Regions from separate parts of the Micromonospora sp. NPDC003944 genome, predicted to be linked through region 2. Evidence: riboswitches for the same ligand, from Rfam matches in the RefSeq annotation. Region 2 holds a riboswitch; the other holds the start of a gene.
The links. A riboswitch is a leader RNA that binds a small molecule or an ion and turns the genes downstream of it on or off. The one in region 2 is predicted to bind cyclic di-AMP.

Region 1: it holds a riboswitch for cyclic di-AMP, as region 2 does, so the genes downstream of both, ACWER9_RS02415 (coiled-coil domain-containing protein) here and ACWER9_RS22905 (C39 family peptidase) in region 2, are expected to answer to the same signal.

The regions. Positions count from the first base shown of each region.
Region 1 covers NZ_JBSGIV010000003.1:66,027-73,323, forward strand. Annotated here, with positions in the region: gene ACWER9_RS02410 (carbonic anhydrase) at 1-380, shown strand, start outside; gene ACWER9_RS02415 (coiled-coil domain-containing protein) at 437-1,456, opposite strand; cyclic di-AMP (ydaO/yuaA leader) riboswitch at 1,461-1,591, opposite strand; gene ACWER9_RS02420 (YibE/F family protein) at 1,758-3,146, opposite strand; gene ACWER9_RS02425 (copper-translocating P-type ATPase) at 3,458-5,509, shown strand; gene ACWER9_RS02430 (metal-sensitive transcriptional regulator) at 5,516-5,812, opposite strand; gene ACWER9_RS02435 (heavy-metal-associated domain-containing protein) at 5,901-6,110, shown strand; gene ACWER9_RS02440 (hypothetical protein) at 6,124-7,086, shown strand; gene ACWER9_RS02445 (heavy metal translocating P-type ATPase) at 7,099-7,297, shown strand, end outside.
Region 2 covers NZ_JBSGIV010000050.1:30,706-38,002, forward strand. Annotated here, with positions in the region: gene ACWER9_RS22890 (CDP-glycerol glycerophosphotransferase family protein) at 1-242, shown strand, start outside; gene ACWER9_RS22895 (alpha/beta fold hydrolase) at 247-984, opposite strand; gene ACWER9_RS22900 (hypothetical protein) at 1,112-2,152, shown strand; gene ACWER9_RS22905 (C39 family peptidase) at 2,226-3,074, opposite strand; cyclic di-AMP (ydaO/yuaA leader) riboswitch at 3,306-3,447, opposite strand; gene ACWER9_RS22910 (hypothetical protein) at 3,732-4,502, opposite strand; gene ACWER9_RS22915 (hypothetical protein) at 4,637-5,059, opposite strand; gene ACWER9_RS22920 (acyltransferase family protein) at 5,151-6,380, opposite strand; gene ACWER9_RS22925 (glycosyltransferase family 2 protein) at 6,679-7,297, shown strand, end outside.

The DNA.
Region 1 (7,297 bases), on a different contig from region 2:
TGGTGCTCGGGCACGACTCGTGCGGCGCGGTGCAGGCCGCCCGGGAGTCCGCCGCGACGGGTACCGCACCGAGTGGCCACCTGCGCGCGGTGGTCGACGCCGTGCTGCCCAGCCTGCGCCGGGCCGAGGCCGAGGGCGTGGACGACATCGACGGCATCGTCGACATCCACATCGCACAGACCGTCGAGACGCTGCTCGAGCAGTCGCCGGTGCTTGCCGACGAGGTGGCGCGGGGGCGGTGCGCGGTGGTGGGGGTGTCCTACCGGCTGGCCGCCGGAGCGGTGCGCCCGGTGGCCGCCGTGCCGGCCGGCTTCGCGACCGGGGACGCCCCGGCCGGATCGCCGGAGTCGACCGACCCGGCTGCGGCTGCCGCCGTCTGACGCGTCGAGGGCCGCTCCGCGTCACGCGGAACGGCCCTCGACGGGGATCGTGCGGGTCAGAGCAGCGACATGTGTACGTGGTCGGTGTGGTTCGACGGCCCGCTGTACGAACTCCAACCGGTGGCCGGGAACCAGATCTGCCGGTTCCAGATCACGTAGTAGATACCGAGCCGGTCGGCGTTACGGATGAGGAACGCGGCGACGTTGTTGCCGTACGTCCGGGTGTCGTTGTTGTGCCACGGGGAGAAGCCGCTCTTCTGGAGCGACCAGTCGCAGGCGCGGCCCTTCGGGTGCTCCCACGGCCCGCCGGGGCGGTAGCAGCCGACGAACCGGTTGAAGCCGGCCGCCTTGACCTCCTTGTACGCGTGCAGCGTGCGCGGAGTGACGCAGCCGGAGGTGGTGGGGTCGTTCTCGCTGCACGACTGTGGCTTCCAGTCACCGTCGGCCGTGCGACCCGGGCCGATCTTCGCGACCTTGGAGGTGGCGTCCACCAGGCCGCCGGTGAAGCCCTTCCCGCCGACGAGGGAGAGCGCCTTGTCGGCCTCGCTCTTCCGCTTCGCCATCAGGGCGGTCTGCTTCTGCTGCTCGCGGACCTCGGTGTCGAGCGCCAGCTTGGCCTGCTCGGCGCGGGCCCTCACCTCGTTGACCTCGGAGAGCTTCTTCTCGTTGACCATGTTCATCTCGTCGAGCATCCCGGCACGCCGGACGAACGAGTCGGGGGCGTCGCTCTCCAGCAGCATCGCGACCGCGCCGATCCGGCCGGTCCGGTACGCCTGGGCGGCGATCTGCCCGACCTGCGGGGCCAGCGCGTCCAGGTCGGCCTTGGCCCGGTCGACCTCCGCGGCCAACTCGCCCTGCCGCTTCTTGGACTTGTCCAGCTTGGACTTGGCGGCGGAGTAGTCGCGGTTGGCCTGCTCGATGACGTCGTTGAGCAGCTTGGGCTCGCCGTCCTCCTCGTGCCCGGACGGTGTGGGGTTCGCCGGGGCGGCGTGCGCCGGGAACGGCCCGGCGAACACGGTGAGTGCGGCGATCACGGCCACCACGGGTGTCATCCAGCGGCGTAGGGGTGCCGTCACAATGTTCCCTTCCGTCGACCGCCGACCGGGTTAGCTGACGGGTTCGGGGCGGAAGTGGCCCCTACCGCTGACGCGGATTCACCCCAGGTACCTGGGTCCCCGGCTCGCCGGTTGGCGATTGGGCGGTGGCACCGCAGGCGCCGCTTCGCGCCTTCATCGGTAACCGGCAGCGAGGTTACCCGAGAGTCGACCGGGTGAGCTACGCCTGGATGCCGACCAAATGCGTCATTTCGCCATAGCGTTGAGTGACCAGTGACGCGGTTCTCAGGGTGGATGCCCGATCTGGTCACGCTGAGGAGTGTCACCATGCCGTATCCGTGCTCCTGTTCGACTCCGGCCACCTGTCGGTGGCCTGGGATGGGGGTGCGGTCCGCGGCTGGTCCGGCTCGTCGGAGCCGGCCGTTCGCGGTGAGCTGAGTGCGGCAAGTGCCTCGGTGCGGTCCGGCTGGGGTCGCGAGGCGGGAGCGTCGGTGGGCCGCGTGGCGTCGGTGGACGGCGTGGTGTCGGTGCGCCCGGCGGCGGTCACCACCGCGGCCAGCCCGGTGGTCAGTGGCACGGCGGCGATCAGGCCGAGGGTGGCGACCGCGCTGCGGACGATCTCCTGTGCCAGGAACTCGCTTGTGAGGATCTGCCCGATCGGCCGCGAGTCGGCGGTGAGCAGGAGCAGCAGGGGCAGCGACGCGCCCGCGTACGCCAGCACGATGGTGTTGACAGTGGAGGCGATGTGGGCTCGACCGACCCGGGTGGCGGCCGTGTAGAGCTGCAGCCGGGACAGCCCTGGATTGGCGTTCGCCAGCTCGGTGACGGTGGCGGCCTGGGTGACCGTCACGTCGTCGAGCACCCCGAGGGATCCGATGATGATTCCGGCGAGCAGCAGACCGTGCAGGTCGACGTCGCCCTGGAACATCGACAGGGTGGTGGCGTCCTCGCTGCCGAAGCCGGTGAGGTGGGTCGCGGCCGTGGCGATGGTGGCGAGCACGCCGGTCAGCACCAGACTGCCCAGGGTGCCGAGCACCGCGACCGAGGTCTGTGCGGAGATTCCGTGCGTCAGGTAGAGCACCACGAACATGATCAGGGCCGCGCCGACCACCGCCACCAGCAGTGGTGACTTGCCGGCGCCGATGCCCGGCAGCACGAAGGTGAGCAGGATTGCGAAGCTGGCGGCCAGGCCGGCGAGCGCGGCGAGACCTCGCCAGCGACCGAACGCGACGATCGCGGCCGCGAAGACCACCGCCAGCCACACCATCGGTGTGCCACGTTGGTGCTCGGCGATGTTCCAGTTGCTCGTGGTGGGGTCGACCGGGTCGGCCAGTTCGACCAGGATGACCTCGTCGCCGACCTCGACCCGGGGTGCGCCCGGCCCGTCGGGCACCGGCGTCCGTACCTCCTGCCCGGCGGCCGGCCCGTCGTCCACCCGGACGTCGACCGTGCCACACCGCCCCTCGCCGACCCGAGGGCTGCCCTCGGGGGCCGACGGTGTCTGCGGGCACGGCTCGCTCACCACCCGGGTGACCGTGCCGGCGTAGCGCGGCACATCCGCGCCGCCACCGCTCTGCGGTGACTCGCCCCGCGGCCAGAGCAGCGCTGCGGCGAGCACGGTGGCGACGAAGAGGGGCACCACGGTCACGACGAGGATCCGTCGCACCCTCGGTGGGGCGGACGGAGCGGAGTGTGTGTGGTCGGCGGCCAAGGTGGAACTCCCAACGATCCGGTGCGGGGTACGGGTCAGCGGGCCGGGCGGTTCACCGTTTCGGCGGAAACGCGGCGGACGGCGGGGCGGATCGCTGCCTGACGACCGCCTGATCACTCACGGTCAGCGCTCGGCCGGGTCGGCCGAAGGCGACGCCACGTCGGAGCGGCGCCGGTGACCGACTGTGCAGCGGCATACGGAGGGCCATCGTGGGAGATGCTAGCCAGCCCACCCGGGGGTTGCAGGTCGTGGCGGAGTGTCGGGTGGCCGATCCGACCGCGTGACGGTCGGCAAACCGGCATGTTGGAGCCATGCCCGCTCCGTCACCGCCGGACCCCGACCACCCGCACCCCGCCGGACCCGTGCCGCACGACAAGCACGCCGGGCACGATCCGGCGATGTTCCGCCGTCGGTTCTGCTTCTGCCTGGTGTTGACCGTCCCGGTGGTGCTGACGAGTCACCTCGTGTCGGACCAGCTCAACCTGCCCGGGGACGGCGTCCCCGGTCGGTCCTGGGTGGGCCCGGTGCTCGGCTCGGTGGTGTTCTGGTGGGGCGGTTGGCCGTTCCTGGTCGGTGCGGTCCGGGAGGTGCGGGACCGGGCGCCCGGGATGATGCTGCTTGTCGCGATGGCGATCACCGTCGCCTACACCGCGTCCCTGGCGACCAGCGTCGGTGCCTTCGACCTGGACTTCTGGTGGGAGTTGGCTGCGCTTGTCACCATCATGCTGCTCGGGCACTGGCAGGAGATGAAGGCCATCGGGCAGGCCCGGGGGGCTTTGTCGGCGCTGGCCGCGCTGTTGCCGGACGAGGCCGAGCGGGTGGCGGCGGACGGGCGGGTCGAGGCGGTGCCGGTGACCGGTCTGCGGATCGGTGACGTGGTGCTGGTCCGGCCGGGAGGTCGGGTGCCGGCCGACGGTCGGGTCGTCGACGGCGGCGCCGAGCTGGACGAGTCGATGATCACCGGCGAGTCGCGACCTGTCGCCCGGAGGGCGGGCGACCGGGTGGTGGCCGGCACCGTCGCCACCGACTCGGCGATCCGGGTACGCGTCGAGGTGTTGGGTGAGCAGACCGCCCTCGCCGGCATCCAGCGGATGGTCGCGCAGGCCCAGGGTTCCGCTGGACGGGCCCAACTGTTGGCCGACAGGTTCGCCGCCGCGCTCTTCTACCTGGCCAGCGGCACCGCCGTGCTGACCGTGCTGGTCTGGACCGCTCTCGGTCGACCGGACGAGGCGGTGGTCCGTGCGGTCACCGTCCTGGTGATCGCCTGTCCGCACGCGCTGGGTCTCGCCATTCCGCTTGTCGTCGCGCTCTCCACCGCGCTCGCCGCGCGCTCCGGGATCCTGGTCAAGGACCGGTTGGCCCTGGAGCGGATGCGGACCGTCGGCGCGGTGCTCTTCGACAAGACCGGCACGCTGACCCGGGGCGAGCACGGGGTGACCGATGTGGTGACGGCGCCCGGCGTCGAGCGCGACGAGGTGCTGCGGATCGCGGCGGGCGTCGAGTCGGACAGCGAACACCCGTTGGCCCGGGCGATCGTGGCGGCGGCAGGGCGCGCCGGCCCCGCTCGGGCCGTCGGTTTCCGGTCGCTGCCGGGTCGCGGTGTGCGGGCGGCAATCGACGGTACGGAGTACGCGGTGGGCGGGCCGGCGCTGCTGCGGGAGCTGGGCCTTTCACTCCCGGAGCAGGTGCGGGCCGCGACCGGGCGGTGGTCGACGCGAGGTGCCGCGGTGCTGTACCTGGTGCGGATGCCGGAGACCGTGCTCGGCGCGTTCGCGTTGACCGACGAGGTGCGGCCCGAGGCCCGGCGCGCGCTCGACGAGTTGCGGGCCGAGGGGGTCCGCACCATAGCGATGATCACTGGTGACGCGCGGCCGGTGGCCGAGGCGGTCGCTGCGGACCTCGGTTTCCGACCCGGCGTCGACGAGGTCTTCGCCGAGGTGCTGCCGGCGGAGAAGGACGACCGGGTGGCCGAACTCCAGCGGCGGGGGTTGGTCGTGGCAATGGTCGGCGACGGGGTGAACGACGCGCCGGCGCTGGCCCGGGCGGACGTGGGCATCGCGATCGGCGCGGGCACCGACGTGGCGATCGAGTCGGCCGCGGTGGTGCTGGCGTCCTCGGACCCGCGCGGGGTGGGGGCCGTGGTCCGGCTGTCCCGGGCGTCGTACCGGAAGATGCGACAGAACCTGGCCTGGGCGGCCGGCTACAACGTGGTGGCGCTGCCGCTGGCCGCCGGAGTGCTGGCCTGGGCGGGTGTGGCGTTGAGCCCGGCGCTGGCCGCGGTGCTGATGTCGGCGTCCACGATCGTGGTGGCGCTCAACGCGCAGTTGCTGCGCATGGTTCGTCTCGACCCGGCGTCGGAGTGAGGCTGGTCAGCCGCGCTTCATGAGCCGTCCGACCGCCGCCATCATCTCGGTGGCCATCTCGTCGGCCCGACCCTCGGCGGCACCCTCGTGCATGCAGTGCCGGGCGTGCCCGTCGAGCAGTCCGAGGGCCACCTTGTCCAGGGCGGCCTGGATTGCGGAGATCTGGGTGAGCACGTCGATGCAGTAGCGGTCGTCGTCGACCATCTTCTCGATCCCCCGGACCTGCCCCTCGACGCGGCGGAGCCGCGCGAGCAGCTGGTCCTTGCTTGCGGTGTATCCGCGGATGGGAGTGGGTGCGGTCATGTCGGCAAGGATAGCGTACCCCCAGGGGGTATGGTACGTTCGCTTCCGGTGGGATACCCCCACCCGGTACAGGTAAGGGAGTCATTCGATGGTCAACACGACGTACCAGGTGCAGGGCATGACCTGTGGGCACTGCGTCAGCGCGGTGAGCGCCGAGGTCGGCGCCATCGAGGGCGTGCGGGACGTCCAGGTCGACCTCGCGGCCGGCCGGGTCACCGTCAGCAGCGACCAGCCGCTGGACACCGCGGTCGTCCGGGCCGCCGTCGACGAGGCCGGCTACGACCTCGTCGACGCGTGATCGGAGGGCCGGCGTGCGTACGGTGACGAGACTTGCCGGGTTCGCCGCCGGTCTGGTGGCGGTCTTCGGCGTGACCTACGGGATCGGTCGGGTCGTCGACCCCGCCCCGGTCGCCGAGAGCCGGCACGACGACACCGCCACCCCGACGACGGGCGAGCCGAGCGGAACGGCCGACCGGCTCCCCGGCGGCCTGCTCGTCTCCGAGCGCGGCTACACCCTCGAACCGCTCGACGCCCCGGCCGGTGAGTTCGCCTTCCGGGTCGCCGGCCCGGACGGTCGCCCGGTCACCAGGTACGAGGTGGCCCACGACAAGCAGATGCACCTGATCGTCGCCCGACGGGACCTCTCCGGCTTCCGCCACGTGCACCCCGAGTTGGCCCCGGACGGCACCTGGCGGGTCGACAGCCCGCTCGCCGGCCCCGGGCAGTGGCGGGCGTTCGCCGACTTCACGCCCACCGGGGGTGAGCCGCTGACCCTCGGCGTGGACGTGACCGTCCGCGGCGAGCTGACCGAGCGGCAGTTGCCCGCACCGGCGACAAGCACCACCGTCGACGGCTACACGGTCACCCTGGCCGGCGCGCCGCAGCCCGGCCGTACGTCGTCGCTGACCCTGACCGTCAGCCGGGACGGGCAGCCGGTCACCGACCTGGAGCCCTACCTGGGCGCGTACGGGCACCTGGTGGCGCTGCGTCGGGGCGATCTGGCCTACCTGCACGTGCACCCGGACGGGACGCCGGGCGACGGTCGTACCCGGCCCGGCCCGGCCGTCACGTTCCTCGCCGACGTCCCCTCGGCCGGCACTTACCGGCTCTACCTCGACTTCAAACACGGCGGGCGGGTGCGCACCGCCGAGTTCACGGTGGTCGCCGGCGCTGCCACGACCGGAGACGTCGCCACCCCGAGCGGAGCAACCCCGAGCGGACCCGCACCGACGGGTGGGGCCGACCACGGCACCCCCGGGCACGGACACGACTGACGGGACCAGACGATGACCACCACCAGCAGACCCCTGCCCGAGGCGCCGAACCGGATCGAACTGGCGATCGGCGGGATGACCTGCGCCGCCTGCGCCGCCCGTATCGAGAAGAAGCTCAACCGGATGGACGGGGTGAGCGCCACCGTCAACTACGCCACCGAGAAGGCGACCGTCCGGTACGCCGACGGCGTCACGCCGGACGACCTCATCG
Region 2 (7,297 bases):
ACCGGTTCGTGGAGCGGTTCCCGCTGGCCGGGTCGGGTTACGTGCTGCACCGGGACATGTCCAACGTGGACGAGGTGCTGACCGCGCTGCTGGACACCGACCCGTTGGCCGAGGCCCGGTGGGCCACCCGCCGCCGCTACCTGGGAGACTTCCCGGCCGAGTCGTACGCCGAGGCGTTCCTGAGCGCCGCCCGCCGGGAGCTGGCACCCGCCGAGACACTTGCCGCGCCCGCACCGGCCTAGCCGGTCAGCGGTACGGGTCGAGCAGCGCCAACACCGCGGCCGGGTCCTCCACGTGCGCGTTGTGGCCGAGGCCGGGCAGCGTGGCGACAGGTACGCCGTACTCCTTGAGCTGTTGGTCGGTGACCATCGGGTCGGTCTCCCCGCGCGCCAGCACCACCGGCACGTCGGTCGCCGCCAGCAGCCCGGCCAGGTCGGGCTCGCCGACGGCGAAGGCGGTCGGGTCCATGGCGAGACGCCACCGGCCGTCGACCTGACGCAGCCCCGCGTCCACCACCGGGTGGTCCGGTGGGACCAGGCCGACAAGCCCGGAGACACGCAGGTAGCGGCGCGCCGCCTCGGCGCGGGTGGCGAACCAACTGACCGGGCGGGCGGCGAGGTCGGCGGCGCGGGTCAGCTCCTCGGGTGACCACTGTGCCTTGATGCCGAGGCCGACGACCGCGTCGACAGGCATCCCGGCGTCGCGGGCGGCAAGCGCCAGACCGACCACCCCACCCAGCGAGTGCCCCAGCACGACGAGCCGGTCGTCGGGAGCGAGGGCCTGCCCGATCCGCTCCGCGAGACCCGCGAAGGAGTACGAGGGCAGCGGCGGCGCCCAGCCGTGGCCGGCGAGGTCCGGTGCCAGCCATCGCCCGGGCCAGTGCTGCTCGAGGTACGGCGCCCAGGGCAACCACACGTCTCCGGTCGCCCCCATGCCGTGCAGCAGCAGCAGAACCGGCCTTCTACCACCCGATTTCTCCACCACGGCCGCAGTCTCCCACGGTTCACCGCCAGGTTCGAGAGGTGTCACCCGCACCACGAAGATCCACTGTAGTCTTCGCCCTCGGACCGGGAGCGCCGTCCGTCGATCCCGCCCAGGAGAGGAGCCCACCGTGCTCAGAATTGTCGGACCAGTGCTGGTGGCGGCCCTGACGGCCGCCACGCTCGGCGCGCCGCAGACACCCCCCGCGCCCGTCGCGCCGTCGACCGCCGTCTCGGGTGGCGCGTCGGTCGCGGCGGCCGACCGGGTCCTGCGGGTCTACAACAACAACATCGAGAACCTGGTGGTGAACAACTCCGACGGAAGCTGCACCCGCATCTCCGGACCGGACCACCTGAGCTCGATCCTCGTCGACGACGCCGGTCGCACCGGCACCAGCGGCGTGCTGGCGCCCGACATCCTGATCGTGCAGCAGGTGCGCGGCACCGGCCAGGCCGAGGCGTACGCCGACCAACTGTCGGCGAAGTTCGGCTACCCGGCGGGCAGCTACGGGGCGATCGTGGCGTGGGACGACCCGGAGCCGTGGGGAAGCACGCACCGGTGCAGCTCGGCGTCGCTCGGAGACCTCAAGAAGAAGCAGACCAACGCCATCGTCTGGAACAAGCGGACGCTCAACCTCGCCAGTGGCGACATCTCGAAGTACTGGAGCGCGGGCTGGCTCAAGCCGGGCACGGCGTACGCCAACGGCGCCGGGTGCACGTTGTACAAGCCGCCGAACAGCGACCCGGACAGCACCGACTACTACAAGTGGAAGCGGACCAGCGCCATCGCGGCCCGGTTCACCATCAAGGCGACCGGCACGAGTGTGTTCGCCGCGACCATGCACCTGCCGCAGGAGAACCGGCAGAACGCCTGCGCCGGCGACGGCGACCGGGGCATCGCCGACAGCGGCATCCACCTCGGTGCGGACGCGACCGCGCTGCTGAACGCGTCCACCATCCGCGTGGTGGGGATCGACGCGAACCGCACCGGCATCGCCCCCGGCACGCTTGCCGGCTATGGCATGACCGGGTACGGGTCGGCGGCCACCAGCGGCTCCAGCAAGATCGACTATTTGTTCGTCAGGGGCAGCGTGCAGTCGTCCGCCGTCGACCACACGGTCGTCGGGACGAAGTCGAACCACAAGGCGCTGTACGGCTTCGTCACCTACTGACCGCACAGCCGACGACGCCGCGGGCGCCGACCCCTCGTGGGGGACGGCGCCCGCGGCGGTAAGCGTGCCCGGGTCAGGCGGAGTAGCCCCGGCTGGCGATCCAGTTGGCCAGGTCGATCGTGGTGATCCAGTACGACGGGTCGGCCGGGTTCGCCGAGTCGGCGATGCGTACGGTGCGGCCGTTGTCCTTGTAGCCGACGACGGCGATGTAGTGCCCGCCGCCGTAGGAGTGCCAGCCGCCGTCGGTGTCGGTGGCGTCCCCGACGACGTTTGCCACCACGCCGCGGCCGTCGGTGATGGCCTTCACGACGTCGGCCTGGAGCCGGTCCATCTGCGCCGGGCTTGGCGCGCCGGCGAACATCCGGGTCCGGTACGGGGAGCCCTTCACCTCGGCGTTGAGCACCCGGGTGGTGTCCTCGGCCGAGTTGGTGCCCATCTCGGTGGTGCCCAGCTCGGCGCCGAGCTCCTCCTGGGTGCGGTCGATGCCGGCGGCGCTGAGCGCGTTCCGGGTGGCTGCCGGGCCGCAGTTGTAGTAGGTGTTCTGCGCCTCGTAGTCGTAGTCGAGCACCTTGGTCGCGGGGGGCTTCGGCGGCGTCGGCTTACGGGTGAGGTCCGGGTTGCTCTTGGCCTTGGCGGCCGGCGACGCGGCACCTGTGGTCGGGGCGGCCGTGGTCGGCGCGGCGCTGGCCGAGGGGGACGCGTCCCGCACCTCGCTGCGGGAGGCGGCGACGTCGCTGCGCATCTCGGCGACGGTGGTCGCGGTGCGCTGGCTGGCCGGGGCGTGGTCGGCGTTGGTGAGCAGGGCGCCGGTGGTGGTGGCGATCGCGAGGGCCGCGGCGGAGGCGGCAACGATCTGGTACGGGCGCTCGCTGGCGAGGCGGCGGAGCTGACGCTTCAGGGTGTGCTTCACGGGGTCCTCCACGGATCAGGGGGAGAGCGGCACACCGGGGCCGGACCGGTATCCGGGCAGGCGTCAGCACGCGGACGGTGGTCCGCGGATGGTGAACCGCTCAGGGGAACGCCCGGCGCGGCCGGGCGGGAGAGGCGATGACCCGGGGGTCAGCTCACCGTCACGTGACGGATGAGCGGGTGCACCGCCGCGCCGTGGAGGCGAGGGAACAACCGAGGGGTGGAAAGGTGCTGCACGAGGAGTGACTCCTTCCGACACCGCCTACCGGGTTAGCTGACGGATTCGGGCGGGAAGATCGCCCTACCGCGGGCCGTGGCTCGCGGATTCACCCCGGACTTACTGATGGGTCCCCGGTTCGTAGATCACGATTAAGCGGGTCGATGCGGCGTCGCTTCCTGCGATCGATTACCGCATCGGACGTGACGACACTACTGGCCGCTCCGCACCGTGCCAAGCCAGGTTCACCTGTGTAAACCCCAATCGGCGGAACAATTTCTGCGCGTATTGCCGATGACGTGACTCGATGGGACAACCGGCTACGGTGACGCCGACGGGCGACAACCGGACAGGCCGCAAACAACGGCACCACATTCGCCGGAACAATCCCACCAACCGCGCTGGACGTCCGATTTCCCAATCTGGTGACCGGCCTCACATCACGGATCGGGCTCAACCCGCCCGGGCCGGGCGCCACCGTGCCACGACGGCGGGACGCAACACCCTGGCCACCGTCCGAGGCGCGGACGCCGGGGCCGGGTGCACTCGGGCCGCCGCCGCGTACGCCTCCTCGGCGAGGACACGAGCCGACTCGGCGGCCAACTCCGCGTCACGCCAGGCGACCCGCTCCCGGCCTGCGGCAGCCTGGTAGTCGACACGCCGCGCGTCCCGGACCACCCGGCTGATCAGCGCCTCCTGCTCGACCGGGTGTCGCCGGGGATCCCACCCGTGCCGGTGGCCGAACACGTCGCCGAGCTGCGCGATGCTGAGGTCGCCCCGCCAGTAGGCCGCCATCGCCGCCCGGTGCAGGTAGCGCTCCCGGGCCGCGTACTCGGCGGGAGTGTGCGGTGTCTGCGGGGTGGGCAGCATCTCGGCGCCGGCGAAGCGACGCGCGGCGGTGTCCGCCTCGTCGTACCCGGTCCAGGCCACCTCCAGCTGCTCCTGGGCGGTCAGCCAGTCGGCGCGTCGCCGCCTGGCGGTGGTGGCCGCGCCGGCGGCGGCGACGGCCACCTCCTCGGCGTAGCGGCGCCGGTCGACGGCCTCGGCGGCGGCCACCTCCCGTGCGGTGGGCACGGCCGGCAGCGGATCGTCAGTGGGCCCGTCCCGGTCGGGGCGGGCGGCAAGCACGGTGAGCAGGCCCAGGGTCAGCAGGAACAGCGTCGACCAGATGGCGGCGGCCTGCGGCACCTCGGTCACGAACTGGTAGAAGACAGCGGTCTCCATGGTCGGCACCTCGGGGAGAAAGCAGTGCGATGGGGACCCACGCCGACAAGCGGGCCACGGCGGGACCACGGGTCAGCGGGGTACGAAGCTGGTGGATCGACAGGGCGCGGTGACGGGACGGTCGTCCCGGTGGCTCAGCGCCCGGGCGGGGCTCGGGGAGCCGGACCGCTCGCCCGGTCGAGGAGCGGCAGCCGCTCGGACCCGGCCGCGCGAACCGGCAGCACCCCGGCCACGAGAGCGCCCACATCGCCGGGGAGCGCCACCGGCGTGCCGACCGACCATGCCAGCACCGACTCCTCGGTGACCTCCGGCGGTATCGCCGGGGCGGACCGCGCCACCCCCTGCGCCTCGACGTGGCGGCAGGAGGCCTCCAGCGGCCCGGCGACGGCGGCGGCCGGCACCGCGCCGGGGGTCGACAGCGGGCTGGGCATCGACCCGGCGGCCGTGGCCGGGCCTGCGCCGAGCGCCAGGGCCGCGACGACGGCGAGGCTGGTCAGCACCCGCGTCGCCCAGCGCGCCACCCACCACAGCGGACAGGTGAACGCGACCGGGAGCACGCACCCACGCTACCGTCGCACCGACCCGGGCGCACCGACCACGGGCGTGTCGGACGACGCCGCGCCGACCCGCTGACCAGGGTGGACGCTGTCAGCGCTTGTCGACGTACGGTGATCGACCGTCGGCCGGGTCGACCTCGTCTGCGGCCTCGCTCCGGGCCAAGCTCGCGGTGTCGTTGCCGGCGGCCTGGGTGCCGGCCGCGCGTTGCCGGGGCACGGGCGCCGGACGGGCCGGACGGCGCGGCGCCAGGCGGCGCATCATCGGGGTCTCGACGAAGCGGTGCAGCAGGCCGGCGAGGACCAGGTTCGCCGCCAGGAAACCGAGCACCACGGCCGGGCCGTGCCAGCCCTCGAAGCCGACCCCCCAGGTGCCGCTCCAGCGCAGCACGCTCGTCATCACCAGCACGTGCACCAGGTAGAAGGCGAACGAGACCTCACCGAGCCAGACCAACGGCCGGGACCGCCACGGCGAGCGCCGACCGCGCACGTCCGCGTCCGCGGCGGCGGTGATCACCAACAGGTACGCGACCGCGAGCAGCGTGGTCCACAGCTCGGCGCGGATCCACTGCGCGGCCGCCACCCAGGTGACCACGAAGATCCCGCTGGCCACGCCCAGACCGGGACCGCGCCAGAGACCTCGGCGCATCAACTCGGCCGCCACCGCGCCCAACCAGAACTCGAGCGACCGCACCGGCGGGAAGATCTGGGTGAACCACCACCGGCTCACCTCGGGCACCAGCTCCTGCGCCGGCCAGAGCGCGAGGATCAGCAACGGCAGTGCGACGACGAGCGCCCAGAGCAGCTTCGGTCGGGCCCGGCGCAGCAGCGGCAGCGCGAGCGGCAGACAGAGGTAGAAGAAGAACTCGCAGGAGAGCGACCAGCTGACGGTGTTGATGCTGTAGAACCAGCCCGGCCGGGGGTCCCACGCCTGTAGGAGCAGCAGGTTCTCCAGCGCGGCGGCCGGGAGGACCGGGTCGGCGAACCACCAGGCCACCACGAGCGTCGCCGCCCACAGCACCAGGTGGTTCGGGTAGATCTTGGCGACCCGCCGCCGCCAGAAGGTACGCCGGGAGTCCCCCGGGCGGGCCGACCAGACCAGCACGAAACCGCTGAGGATGAAGAAGAACTGCACCCCGGAGAGGCCGAGGGTGAACAGCCCGTCGACCACCGCCTTGTAGTCCGGCTCGGCGATGATCCGCATCGTCCCGGCGTGGAAGCCGAAGACCAGCAGGGCGGCGATCCACCGCAGCCCGGTCAGCGACGGCAGCCGCGGCGGGGCGGACACGGACCGCGTGGCCGACACCGCGGCGGCGCTCGTCATGCCGGGATCCCGACGCTCGGCAGGGTCACCAGCACTGTCGTATCCTCCTCGGCGCGGCGTCGGACGGCACGACGGCGACGCCCGCGGCGGCCCGGCAGAGCCGCACCGAGGCACCCTACCGGGTCACTCCCGGGTGAACCGGACGTGTCCCACCCGCCCCACCAGCCGGCGATCACCGAACCGGGGAACGCCCGCCGACCGCCGTTAACCTTCCGCTGGGCGGGAGTTCAGAGATTCCACAGTCGGCGGCAACGTCAGGTTCCGGGGCCGGCCACCCGGGTCGTCGAAGGTGGCGGACGTGGTCAATGAGCCGACGCACGCACCGCTGCTGAGCATCGTCGTGCCCGTGTACGGCGTCGAGGCGTACCTGTACCAGTGCCTCGAGTCGATCAGGGCCGACATCCCGGCGGCCGAGTCGCACGCGGTCGAGCTGGTCGCCGTCGACGACGCCTCCCCGGACGGCTGCGGCGACATGCTCCGCTCGTACGCCGCCGGCCACGACGGCGTCCGCGTCGTGCACCTGAGCACCAACGTGGGGCTGGGGCTGGCCCGCAACGCCGGGCTCGACGTGGCCACCGGCCGGTACGTCTGGTTCGTCGACAGCGACGACTGGTTGCCGCCGGGCACGATCGCCGCGGTGCTGGACCGGCTGCGCCAGCACCAGCCCGACGTGCTGATGCTCGACCACCTGCGGGTGCACGAGGACGGCCGCCGCGAGGTCGACGCGAGCAGCCCGCTACTGCGCGGAATTCCCGACGTGACCCGGCTGGCCGACCAGCCGCAACTGCTGCGGGTGCAGCACACCGCCTGGAACAAGGTGGTCCGCCGGGACTTCATGGACGAGCTGGAGCTGCGGTTCTTCCCCGGCTGGTACGAGGACATCCCGTTCAGCCACCCCCTGCTGATCGGGGCCGAGA